Phytoactinopolyspora mesophila: one gene and its partner. The protein of the gene in region 2 interacts with the protein of the main gene of each other region in a pairwise test. Links are inferred from orthologs where the notes say so. Each region holds a gene or a part of one and is shown on either strand. Other genes may lie near its edges.

Region 1 (6,397 bases), on a different replicon or contig from region 2:
GTCCCAGGATCTGGCGTCCCGGACGCCGGCACCGCTCCGCGCTCGATAAGCGAGCTCTTACTTGATGCTCACGCTGGCACCGGCGGCCTCGAGGGCCTCCTTGGCCTTCTCGGCAGCTTCCTTGTTGACCTTCTCGAGCAGCGGCTTGGGCGCACCTTCGACGAGGTCCTTGGCCTCCTTGAGGCCGAGGGACGTCAGCCCACGGACCTCCTTGATGACCTGGATCTTCTTGTCGCCGGCCGACTCGAGGATGACGTCGAACTCGTCCTGCTCGGCTTCGGCTTCGGCTTCGCCACCGGCGGGCGCGCCGCCAGCTGCCGCAACGGCAACCGGAGCAGCCGCGGTGACCTCGAAGGTCTCCTCGAACTTCTTCACGAACTCCGAAAGCTCGATCAAGGACATCTCCTTGAAGGCATCCAGGAGCTCGTCGGTGTTGAGCTTCGCCATGGTGGCGGTTCCTTTCTGGTAATTCGGCTGCGTGCCGGATGGATCGGGCTAGGCGGGTTAGCCCTCGTTCTGGTCCGTGGTGGCGCCGCCGCTCGCTTCGACCTTCTGGCGAAGCGCATCGACCACACGAGCCGTCTGGGACAGCGGTGCGGCGAACAGCGACACCGCGTTCTGCATGGACGCCTTCATCGCGCCGGCCAGCTTGGCCAGCAGAACCTCGCGCGACTCGAGATCGGCGAGCTTCTTGAACTCGTCAGCGGTGAACGGCTGGCCGTCGAACAGGCCACCCTTCACCGTGAGCACAGGATGGTTCTTGGCGAAGTCGCGCAAACCCTTGGCGACCTCGACCGCGTCGCCCTTCACGAAGGCGATGGCCGACGGGCCCGAGAGGTGTTCCTCGATGCCCTGCACGCCGGCCTCTTTGGCCGCGAGCTTGGTCAGGGTGTTCTTCACCACGGCGTACGACGCATTCCCGCCGAGCGAACGGCGGAGTTCCGTCAACTCCTTGACGGAGAGACCGCGATACTCGGTCAGGACGACGGCGGAGGAACTGCGGAACTCCTCGGCCAGTTCGGTGACCGTGGCTGCCTTGTCAGGCCTCGCCATGGGACTCCTTATGACGTACGGATGGGCGTGTTGATTCCGAGGGCCCACCGGCAACGTCTGCCCGCATGGCGACGTCCTGCACATGAAAAGCGCCCCGGCGCAGGGCACGGGGCGGAGGCCGTGACACACACGGCGCTTCGTCTTACGTACCTGCGCGGGCCGCCCGCATGGATGCGGGACCTTCGTCATGCCTTGCGGCGTGAAACCGGCGGTCTTCGGCAGGCACCATGCTACGGCCTCGCTGCCCGCATCACCAAACTGGCACTCTCCCCGGTGATCGTGAGCGGATTTTAGCTGCTGGTGACGGCACAAATCAGGGCAAAGAGCATCGGAGAGCAGCTAAAATCCGCTCACGATCACCGGGAGTTGACGGCGGGGCCGGGGTTCCCAATCCACTGCGAAGGCGCCTTCTACCAGAGCCGGCCCTCGTCGTCGAGATCGAACGACTGCACCATCTCGCGAAGCTCTTCGAGGCGCTCCTCCGGCCAGTCGTAATCCGGCGGTACAACCTTCAGCCAAGCGTCGACCAACTCACCACCGTAGTTGTGCGCGTGTCCCTCCGGCATGAGTGCCGAAACCGCCATGTCGGCGGTCAGCTGCCAGAACGTCACGAACGGATACCAGTTGAGGTGCGGGAGGACGTCAGGTCCCTCCGGCTCGCGCATCCAGTCCGGCTGTGACCAGATCAGTTCAGGTGACCAGAAGGACACCGGATCGGAGGCGTGCTGAAGGAACAGCACCCGCGGCGGCTCCCAGTCGGAGACATTAAGGGGTTCCAGCCAACCGCCCCAGAACCGGACGGTCTCCCCGCCTCGATAGACCGGCAACCGTTCATGACTCCCCGGATCCCGGTTCTCGGTCACATATTCCCGCAGCGGATGCCACTCGGGCGACCCGACCCACAACGCGCCGTCGACCTTGGCCACTAGATCATCGAGATCATCGAACGCGGCCACGCTGCCTACCGCGCCAAAGCTCTCGCCATAAACCACCAACCTGGGGCGGTCGGCCTCGGGCAGCCGTGACCAACGTTCGTACACGGCGTCGAACAACTCTTGGCCGGCGATATCGACTTGTTCGTGATCAGCCAGGAAGGAGAGCCAGCTGGGCAGATAAGAGTATTGGATCGAGACGATCGCCGTATCCCCGTTGTACAGGTACTCCAATGCATCAGCCGCGGCCTCGTCGACCCAACCGGTACCGGTGGCGGTCACCACGACGAGAACCTCACGCTCGAAGCCGCCGGCCCGCTCCAGCTCCCGGATCGCCAGTGAGGCCAGCCCGGCCAGTGTCTCGGCAGAATCCAGGCCGATATAGGTCCTGACCGGGTCCAGAGCCGGTCGATTGCTGAACGCTTCGAGGTCCTCGGCTGTTGGACCGTCCGAGATGAACTCACGGCCTTTGCGGCCCAGTGAGTCCCATGTCACGAGTGACCCTGGCCCGCCCGCATGTGTGGTGATGGCCGGCGGGCGCTCGCCTGCCTCGGTCTCCTGGTTGATGGCCGCGAACGCATTGTTGGCCACGCCGAGCATCCATGGATAGAACAATCCTGTCCACGACCAGATCGCGATCCCGGCCACGACCAGTGCGGAGGTGACAACCGCTACCGGTATCGGCACCCACCGTGCCAGATGGCTACCGAGCCAGCGTGAAGCACCGCGGAGCAGCCTTCCCAGAGCGAGGAAGGCCGTGAAGATGATGAACGAGACGATCAAGATCAGGACATAGTGGATCAAGCGCGGGCTGTCCACGTTCATCAGCTCACGCAAGTCGCTCTGCCATCGGGCCGAGCCGAACAGGTACCACGTAGCGGAGCAGGTACCCACGACCCCGAAGATCGTCCACGCGGTTACCACGGTCCGTCGGGACAACCTGTGACCGCGCCGGACCCTTCGGTAAATGAACCGGACAAGCACGCCGATCAAGCTGCCGATCGCGTAACCGGCAGCCGCGGTCACACCTGTGACCAATGCCTGGTAGAACCAGATGCGAGGCAGCAACGAGGGCGTCAGCGACCAGCAGAAGAAGAAGGTCCCGACCACCGAACCCGCGAAATCGAGCCGTAGCCAGTCAATGACCCGGCCGAGGACCGGCACCTGCCGGACAGCAGAGGCCGTCCTCTGCACGGCGGGCAGCCCACGACGAATCGGGGCCGCCCTTTCGGCCAACGCGGCCATCATGGACATGACAGCCATCCCAGCACAGCAATCTCCGCGGCCTGCTCATCCCTGAGGGTGAAAAATACCCTCCTACACACCGGCTGAGTCGACGGCGCGCACCTTGCCCGGATCCAGGGGGATGCCCGGACCCATGGTGGACGTCATGGTCGCCTTCTTGATGTAACGGCCCTTGGAGGACGACGGCTTGAGCCGATTGATCTCGTCGAGAGCCGCCGAGTAGTTCTCCACCAGGGCTTCTTGAGTGAAGGACACCTTGCCGATCACAAAATGGAGATTCGCGTGGCGATCGACGCGGAACTCGATCTTGCCGCCCTTGATGTCCGACACAGCCTTCGCCACGTCCATGGTGACGGTTCCGGTCTTGGGGTTCGGCATGAGACCACGGGGGCCGAGGACCCGGCCCAGACGGCCGACCTTGCCCATCAGGTCCGGTGTAGCCACGACGGCGTCGAAGTCGAGCCGGCCGCCCTGGACCTCTTCGATCAGTTCGTCGCTGCCGACGATGTCGGCGCCGGCGTCGGTCGCCTCCTGCGCCTTGGCTCCCACGGCGAAGACCAGGACCTTGGCGGTCTTACCGGTGCCGTGCGGGAGGTTGACTGTGCCGCGGACCATCTCGTCGGCCTTACGAGGGTCGACGCCGAGCCGCAGAGCGACCTCGACGGTGGCGTCGTACTTCGTGGGCGAGGTCTCCTTGACCAGCCGGACGGCTTCGGCGGCGGGGTAGAGCCGGTTGTGGTCGATCTTCTCAACCGCTGCCCGATATGCCTTGCTGCGCTTCATCTGTCTCTCCTTGGAGTGATTCGAGAGGGTGTGGTGCGGGCAAGCGCTGCCCTTCCACGGGCCGGATCACGGCTCACCAGAGCCGGGCCGGCGGACTACTGTTTACTTGACGTCGACGCCCATCTGGCGCGCCGTTCCAGCGATGATCTTCTCCGCCGCGTCGAGATCGTTGGCGTTCAGGTCCTCGAGCTTCTGCTCCGCGATGGCACGGACCTGATCGCGGCTGATGCTCGCCACCTTGACGCGGTGCGGCTCACTAGAGCCTTTCTCGACTCCGGCAGCCTTGAGAATCAAGGTGGCAGCCGGCGGTGTCTTGGTGACGAACGTGAACGAGCGGTCCTCGTACACGGTGATCTCCACCGGAATGACGTTGCCACGCTGGCTCTCGGTGGCGGCGTTGTAGGCCTTGCAAAACTCCATGATGTTCACGCCGTGCTGGCCGAGTGCTGGGCCAACCGGGGGCGCGGGTGTCGCCTGACCGGCCTGGATCTGGAGCTTGATCAGGCCAGCGACCTTCTTCTTCGCGGGCATCTTCTTCGCAGTCCTCGTCGTCTCGTGTAGTGGGTCGGGATGTGTTCGTGATCGATGTGCCGCAATCGCGGACGCCGTCACAGCTTCTGGATCTGGCTGAACGAGAGTTCGACCGGCGTCTCCCGGCCGAAGATCTCCACCAGGCCCTTTACCTTCTGCGAGTCGGCGTTGATCTCGTTGATAGTCGCGTGCAACGTCGCGAACGGCCCGTCGACCACCATCACCGAGTCGCCAACCTCGAAGTCGAGCACAGCGACCGGCTTCTTCTCGTCAGGCTGCTTCGCCGGCTCTTCGATCTTGGGGGCAAGCCAGCGCTCAACCTCGTCCAGCGTCAATGGCAGCGGCTGGTTGCCATGGCCGACGAAGCCGGTGACGGCCGGCGTGTGCCGCACGGCGGCCCAGGACTCGTCGGTCATCTCCATGCGGACCAGCACGTAACCAGGGAAACGGTTACGCTTCACCATCCGGCGCTGGCCACCCTTGATCTCTGCCACCTCTTCGGTGGGCACGACGACCTCGAAGATGTGTTCTTCCATGTTGAGGCTGCTGATCCGGTTCTCCAGGTTGAGCCGGACGCGGTTCTCCATCCCGGAGTACGTCTGGATCACGAACCATTCGCCGGGCTTGGCCCGCAAAGCGCGCCGGAACTCTTCAAGCGGACTCGCCTCGGCATCCGCCGCGCCAGGCACTTCGGCGTCGGTAGGCCCTTCCGCCTCCGCGGCGTCCTCAGCCTCGCCGGTCTCTTCAGCACCGTGGATCTCGTCAGTGGCGTCGTCGGCCACAGCGGATTCGGTCTCGTCGTTCATCGCCCGCTCTGGCTCCACTGCGGAAGCCTCATCGAGGGGGGTCTGCTGTTCGGACACGGTGCGGACTTCTTCCTCCTGGTAGCTACTGGACATTGGCGCGGCTCAGCCGAAAATCTCGAACATCGCCCAGCCGAAGCCCAGGTCGAGCATAGAGACGATAGCGATCATGATCGCGACGAACACCAGAACCACCGCGGTGTACGTCATGAGCTGTGGCCTGGTCGGGTAGACGACCTTGCGGAGCTCGGCCACTACCTGCCGAACCCAGAGCGACAACCTCGAGATCGGCCCACGTCGCCTTGGCGGGCGCGGGCGATCGGGTGTCGCGGTCTGGCCGCTCGTCTCCGTCACGTGCTACCTCACTTGATACTTGTTCGCCGCCCGGACGGACGGCGTGGCCGTTGCGGCCACCACTAGCCCGGCGCCGAGTGGCGGCCCGGGCCGAGGTGACCAGCAGGGCAGGAGGGACTCGAACCCCCAACCGCCGGTTTTGGAGACCGGTGCTCTGCCAGTTGAGCTACTGCCCTTCAGTGGACGGGCTTCACCTACTTACCGTAGCGCTGTGGGCACAGTCGAGTAGGGTCAAACGACCACCGAAGACAAGAGTGTACGGGGTGAATGCCACGATGGTCGAACTCGCGCGGCAATTGGCCCGTTACATGCGGGCGGACCAGCCGTTCGCCCGATAGCACAACCGCGGACTAAGGTGCTGTGGTGAGAGCGGTACCACACTAGCTGGACAACATCTATCTTGGTTGGGAGCACACGAGACATGAGCGGGACAACGCCCGGTGGCGGCCCCAAACGCGAGCCTGAGCAGGATCCGTTCAGCCAGCCGGACGAGCATGCTGCGCAGGCCCCTCCGCCGTGGCGCGAGAATCAGCCTCCGTCCTGGCCGGGCGAGGATTCCGGTGCACCGCTGAATCAGCCCGTGCAGCCTACGCCCAAACCCATCATCACCGCGGCCAAGCTGATGTACGTCGGCGCGCTGCTGTCGCTGATTGGCGGAGTCTTCGCCATTCTCGGCCGCGATGCCGTCCGTGAAGA
Region 2 (6,422 bases):
GCGGATCAGCCTGACCCGTATCTTCTCCGGCACGCTGCGTGCAGACATCCCCGTACACGTGTCCGGGCATTTCCTGACCGGCGGCGGTCACGAAGAACATGACGAAGACGAGCGCATCGGCGCGCTCTCCTCCCCGCTCGGCAAGACCCAGCGCCCCATCGGGCAGGCCCACGCCGGAGACATCGTGGCCGTGGCCAAACTCTCCCGGGCCGAGACCGGAGACACTCTGTCCGACCCCGGCAACCCGTTGCTGATGCGGCCGTGGGACATGCCGCAGCCCATGCTGCCGGTGGCCATCGTCGCCAAGACCAAGGCGGACGAGGACAAGCTCTCCCAGGGCCTGTCCAGGCTGGTGGCCGAGGAGCCGACGCTGCGGGTCGAGAACAACCCGGAGACGCACCAGCTGGTGCTCTGGACCATGGGTGAGGCACACACCGACGTGCTCCTCGAGCGGCTATCCAAACGGTACGGCGTCGAGGTCGAGCAGACCGAGCTGCGAGTGCCTCTGCGGGAGACCATCGCCGGGCACGGCGAGGGCCGTGGCCGTCACGTCAAGCAGTCCGGCGGGCACGGCCAGTACGGCGTGTGTGAGATCGAGGTGGATCCGCTGCCGGAGGGCGGCGGGTTCGAGTTCGTCGACAAGGTGGTCGGGGGCGCCATTCCGCGCCAGTTCATCGCCTCCGTCGAGAAAGGCATCCGCCATCAGATGGAGAAGGGCGTGAGCCGGGCCGGGTACCCGATGGTCGACGTCAAGGTCACGCTGCTCGACGGTAAGGCGCACAGCGTCGATTCCTCGGACATGGCCTTTCAGATGGCCGGCGCGCTGGCGCTGCGAGAAGCGGCCGAAGCGGCGGGGGTCACCTTCCTCGAGCCGTTCGACCACGTGTCGATCTTGGTCAACGACGACGACGTCGGCACCGTCATGAGCGACCTCTCCGGCCGGCGCGGTCATGTCCAAGGCACGGAGGCTGTCGGGCAGGGCCGCTCCCTGATCAAGGCAGAGGTTCCGCAGACCAGCCTGACCCGGTTCGCGATCGAGCTGCGGGCGATGAGCCACGGCACGGCCACCTTCACCCGCACATTCGCTCATTACGAGCCGATGCCCCAGCATCTGGCCGCGAAGGTCATGGAGTAGGCGCTACCAGGCCAGGATTGCGTGATCGTCCAATGGGTCCGCGCCGGCGCCGTACTGGTCCGGCGCCGGCGTATCCGTGCCTGGCCCGGACGGCGCGAACAGCGCGGAGTTCCGCCACCACAGGTCTTCGGCGCGCTTATCCGCGGCCTCGGCGGCGTTGCCGGTGCCGAATGCTGAACCGGCGCCCGCCAGGGTGGTCCGATAGTGGTGTCCCATTGCTGTCCCCTCGGCCTTGAAACGACAAGAAAGCAGTCCGCCTATCACTGAGACAGACGGCTCGGAGGATATCCGAGTTGCGCGCGGCAGATAACTTTCTGGAAACGTTCGCCACGTGCCGACGGGCAGGCGTTTGACGGGAAAGCGGTACTCCGGGAGAAGTCAGCGGCGGCTGGGCCACTGCTCGGCCAGCAGCTCCCGGGTGTCGGCCAGCAGCTGCGGCATGACCTTGGTGTCGTCCAGCACCGTCATGAAGTTGGCGTCCCCGCTCCACCGGGGGACGACGTGCTGGTGCAGGTGAGCCGACAGCGATCCCCCGGCGACACCGCCCAGGTTCAGCCCGACGTTGAATCCGTGCGGCGACGAAGCGGCCTTCACGGCGACGATGGCGTCACGGGTCATGCTGCCGAGCTCGACGGCTTCTTCCTCGGTCAACAGCTCGTAGTCGCCGACGTGGCGGTTGGTCACGATCATCAGATGACCTGGGTTGTACGGGTGCAGATTCAGCACCGCGTACACGTGCTCGCCACGCGCCAGGATGAGCCCGTCCACGTCGGCCATCGTGGGGATGACACACAACGGGCAAGCATCTCCGTCGCGGCCGTTGCCCGGCTCACCCTTGATATAGGCCATCCGGTACGGCGTCCACAGCCGCTCCAGCCGATCTGGCAACCTCGAGCTCCTTCCAACACCGTGCGTCCTGCATGTCGAGCGCCCTGGGGCTCATTCTGCAGGACGCACGGCGTCAGGTTCAGACCTGGACCCGCCGCCGGACTACGTCGACGATCTCCGCCACGGCGTCGTCCACGGGCACGCCGTTCTTCTGGCTGCCGTCGCGGTAGCGGAACGAAACCGCGCCCTTCGCGGCGTCGTCGTCCCCGGCGATCAGCATGTAGGGGACCTTCTGCTTTTGCGCGTTGCGGATCTTCTTCTGCATGCGGTCGTCCGAGGAGTCGATGTCGACCCGGATGCCGTGCGCGCGCAGTTTGGCCGCGACGTCGTCCAGGTAAGGCACGTGGTGATCCGCGATGGGGATGCCGACCACCTGGACCGGCGCCAGCCATGGCGGGAACGCACCGGCGTAGTGCTCGAGCAGGATGCCGAAGAACCGCTCGATGGAGCCGAACAGCGCCCGGTGGATCATGTACGGCCGCTGCCGCGAGCCGTCGGCCGCAGTGTACTCGGCTTCGAACCGGGCCGGAGTCTGCAAGTCGACCTGGAGAGTGGACAGCTGCCAGCTGCGGCCGATGGCATCGGTGACGTGGACATCGATCTTGGGGGCGTAGAAGGCGCCGTCGCCCTCGTTGATGCGATACGCCAGCCCCGCCTTCTTCAGCGCTTCCTCCAGCGCCGCCTCGGCGTGGTTCCAGTCGGCGATGTCGCCGACGAACTTCTCCGGGCGGGTGGACAGTTCGGCGGTGAACTCACTGAGCCCGTAGTCGCGTAGCAAGCCGAGCACGAAGTCCAGCAGGCTGGCCAGCTCACCGGCCAGCTGGTCCGGGGTGCAGAAGATGTGGGAGTCGTCCTGGCTGAACCCGCGCGAACGGGCCAGCCCGTGGACCACGCCGGAGCGCTCGTAGCGATACACCATGCCGAACTCGAACAAGCGCAGCGGCAGCTCGCGATACGAGCGCCCCCGCGACTTGAAGATCAGCGTGTGCATCGGGCAGTTCATGGGCTTGAGGTAGTAGTCCTGCCCGGGCTTGCGCAGGTTGCCCTCGGCGTCGTACTCGGCGTCGACATGAACGGGCGGATAGAGGTCGTCCTTGTAGAAGTCGAGATGACCTGACCTCTCGAACAGCGCGCCCTTGGTGATATGTGGGGTGTAGACGAACTCGTAGCCGCCATCTTCGTGCCGGATCCGGGAATACTCCTCCATCACCCGGCGCACCACGCCGCCCTTGGGGTGCCAGACAGCCAGCCCGGATCCGATCTCCTCGGGGAAGCTGAACAGATCCAGCTCGGCGCCGAGTTTGCGGTGGTCGCGGCGCTCGGCCTCGGCCAGCCGGTCCAGATACTCCTGCTGGGCTTCCTTGGTCTCCCAGGCGGTGCCGTAGATCCGTTGCAACTGCGGGTTCTTCTCGTCGCCGCGCCAGTACGCGCCGGCCACCCGCATCAGCTTGAACGCGGGGATGTTCCTGGTGGTCGGCAGGTGCGGGCCGCGGCACAGGTCTTTCCACGCGACCTCGCCACCACGGCGGACGTTGTCGTAGATGGTGAGCTCGCCGCTGCCGACCTCCGCGGATGCCCCCTCGGCCGCATCGGCGGCGCCGCCCTTGAGCCCGATCAGCTCGAGTTTGTACGGCTCCCCCGCCAGCTCGGCCCGGGCGTCGTCGTCGGAGACCTCGCGCCGGACGAACTCCTGGCGCTCCTTGATGATGCGCTGCATCTGCTTCTCGAGCCGCTTCAGATCCTCAGGGGTGAACGGCTCGGACACATCGAAGTCGTAGTAGAACCCGTTCTCGACCGGCGGGCCGATGCCCAGCTTCGCGTCCGGGAACAACTCCTGGACCGCTTGCGCCAGCACATGCGCGGTGGAGTGGCGCAGAATGGCACGGCCGTCGTCGGAACTGATCACGACCGGCTCGATCTTGTCGCCATCGGCGAGGACCCGCGCCAGATCGACCAGATCGCCACCGATCCGGGCGGCGATCACCGCCTGCTCTTCGCCGAAAAGGCCGGCGGCCGTCGTGCCCGCATCGACCTGTCGCTCGACTCCGGCGACGACAATGCGGATTTGTTCGGACACGACGTGCTCCCTCGCGTAGAAATTGATATCGGTTTGGGTCAACCCGCTCGATGGTACCTGCGCCCGGACGTACAGTAGAAACAGATATTGGAGGTCGGCGTGGGCGGCTTCGGAATAGATCTCGGCACCGCGAACACGGTGGTCGGTCAACCACGTCGGGGCATCGTGTTCGACGAACCCTCCGTCATGCTGGCCCATACCGACGAGCCCACGGTTCCGGTCCTGGTCGGCCATGAGGCTCGCGAGCTCACCGGCCGCACCCCTTCCGGGTACATCATGGTCCGGCCGCTGCAGGACGGCGTGGTGGTCGATCTCGAATCCGCCCGGGCCTTTATCGTCGCGCTCCTGCGCAAGGTGAAGCGCCGCGCCCTTCCTGGCCGCGGCCGGCGCGCCGTCATCGGTGTCCCGGCCGGGGCCACCACGCTCGAGTGCCGTGCTCTGCTCGAGACCGCCCATGAGGCGGGCCTGCGCAAGGTCGCCCTGCTGCCCGAACCCGTCGCCGGAGCGCTAGGTGCCGGCGTCGACCCCCTCGAGTCGCGTGCGCATCTAGTCGTGGACGTCGGCGGCGGCACCTCCGAGATCACCGGGTTCTGCTACGGCGGGATTCTGTCCTCGCGAACCTGCCGGGTCGCAGGTGACGAGCTGACCCGGGCTCTGGCCCAGTACCTACGGGCCGAGCATCGCCTGATGGTGGGCGACCTCACGGCGGAGAACATCAAGGCAACCGCCGACGCCGTCGCGGACCCACCGCTCATCATCGAAGGCCGCGACGCCGCCACCGGCCGTGCCAGGTTGGTGACGGTCGAGACCGACGAGGTCAAAGAAGCGCTGCACACCACCATTGACGAGATCATCCAGACCTTGACCGGATGTCTGGAGGAACTGCCCGCGCAAGCCGCCAGCGACATCATGAGCAACGGTGTGCTCGCCGTCGGCGGTGGCGCCCTGATGTCCGGCTTCACCGAACTGCTCGAGGACACCTTCGGTTTCCCGGTCAAACTCGCCGACCGCCCGCTGACGTGCGTCGCCGAAGGGGCCACCATCGCGCTGCACAAGCCCGAGATCCTGGCCGCCTACGGCGGGTAGGCACGTCCCCTCCCCCACCCCCGCAGTGATCGTCAGTGCGGTGTGGTCACATCCAGCCGCTCCCGCCCGCTGACTCCTCCTTGCAGACGTCCGTGCAGACGTCCTGGAGTTGGGCCAAACATGCTCGCCGAATCCTCGGTGATCGTCAGTACGCTGTGGTCGCTGTCGGGTGATCGTCAGTACGCTGTGGTCGCGGGATAACAACCACAACGCACTGACGATCACCGGGTAAGGGGCCGACGGCGAGAAGCTAGCGTGTCGTCATATCGATCTCTACGTGATCCGACACAGCTGCATCCGTCGTCAATGTGAGCGCGTGTCGCGCTTCGCGCGAATCGCACCCAGCCGATAGAGCAGTATCTGGCAGAACGATCAGACCGGCGTCGATGGTGAACGACGTGATCGTGGCCCCGTCACCCTCGATCACCACCGTGGGCCGCACCTTGCAATGCAGTTCGCTCCAGATCAGCTGTAAATCGCCGGCTGTGTCCTCGATCAAACGAAAGTGATCCGGCTTCTCGGATAACACCACACCATCATCAGCGGGATCCGTGCCGTCGGCCAGATCGAACTGGAACTCCCAGTCAGCTACCAGTCCCTCGGTGTCAATCACGCTACCTGCCGCGAGTTCCTCGCCCTCGGGAACGAAAACCGTCTCGTTCGCTTCCCCGTCACTCTCAGGCTCGTCATCGGACGAGCCGGCACATGCCGTGGTTGCCCCGAGCGATAAGGCGACTGAGGCCAACACCACGGTACGCCAGGGCATCCGACGATCTTAGCGCCCGGCGCAATGAGGAAGCTCACTGTTGCTGGGGCGACCACAAGCTTCCTTATTGCGGCTTGAATCCTTCCCTGTCTGCGCGATGACTTATCCCCTGTGTATTCAATCGAAGTAGTGCTCGAGGAGCTGCCGCGCGACCGGACCCGAGGTCTCCGAGCCCATTCCACCGCCACGCACGTACACCGTCACCACAACTTCGGGGTCGTCCAGCGGAGCGACTGCGGTGAACCAGGAGTCAGGCCCGTCCAGCGGTGAAGCCGGGTTCTCCGCCGAGCCGGTCTTGCCGCCAGCCTCTACCGGGAGCACGCCGAGCTGAGCAGCGGTGCCACCGGTCACTGCGGCCCGCATGCCGTCGCGGACCGGGCCGAGTTGGTCGGCGAAGGACAGCGGCTCCGGATCCGGGGTTTCGACCTCGCCGTCGGCACCCAAGGTGGCAGCCAGGCGCGGGGTGACCA

What was found.
Region 1: the proteins of thrS (region 2) and rplA interact in binary tests that used the Escherichia coli proteins (3 or more experiments, as listed by UniProt). The link is inferred for Phytoactinopolyspora mesophila from one-to-one orthologs.

The regions. Positions count from the first base shown.
Region 1 is NZ_WLZY01000003.1:278,352-284,748, forward strand. The notes cover bases 2,159-5,076. They hold rplA (50S ribosomal protein L1), read right to left. Parts: upstream 4,014-5,076; coding sequence 3,303-4,013; downstream 2,159-3,302. Other genes in these bases: F7O44_RS11105 (alpha/beta hydrolase), read right to left, coding at 2,159-3,248; rplK (50S ribosomal protein L11), read right to left, coding at 4,116-4,544; nusG (transcription termination/antitermination protein NusG), read right to left, coding at 4,622-5,076. In the rest of the region: rplL (50S ribosomal protein L7/L12), read right to left, coding at 58-447; rplJ (50S ribosomal protein L10), read right to left, coding at 505-1,053; more of F7O44_RS11105, read right to left, coding at 1,464-2,158; more of nusG, read right to left, coding at 5,077-5,443; preprotein translocase subunit SecE, read right to left, coding at 5,453-5,701; F7O44_RS11135 (DMT family transporter), read left to right, coding at 6,123-6,397. UniProt on the Escherichia coli protein: One of the primary rRNA binding proteins, it binds very close to the 3'-end of the 23S rRNA. Forms part of the L1 stalk. It is often not seen in high-resolution crystal structures, but can be seen in cryo_EM and 3D reconstruction models.
Region 2 is NZ_WLZY01000001.1:765,463-771,884, forward strand. What follows is about bases 1,602-4,544. They hold thrS (threonine--tRNA ligase), read right to left. Parts: upstream 4,101-4,544; coding sequence 2,103-4,100; downstream 1,602-2,102. Other genes in these bases: F7O44_RS03435 (HIT domain-containing protein), read right to left, coding at 1,602-1,984; mreB (rod shape-determining protein MreB), read left to right, coding at 4,200-4,544. In the rest of the region: F7O44_RS03425 (elongation factor G-like protein EF-G2), read left to right, coding at 1-1,135; F7O44_RS03430 (hypothetical protein), read right to left, coding at 1,139-1,351; more of F7O44_RS03435, read right to left, coding at 1,514-1,601; more of mreB, read left to right, coding at 4,545-5,186; F7O44_RS03450 (hypothetical protein), read right to left, coding at 5,437-5,952; F7O44_RS03455 (FtsW/RodA/SpoVE family cell cycle protein), read right to left, coding at 6,070-6,422. UniProt on the Escherichia coli protein: Catalyzes the attachment of threonine to tRNA(Thr) in a two-step reaction: L-threonine is first activated by ATP to form Thr-AMP and then transferred to the acceptor end of tRNA(Thr). The rate-limiting step is amino acid activation in the presence of tRNA.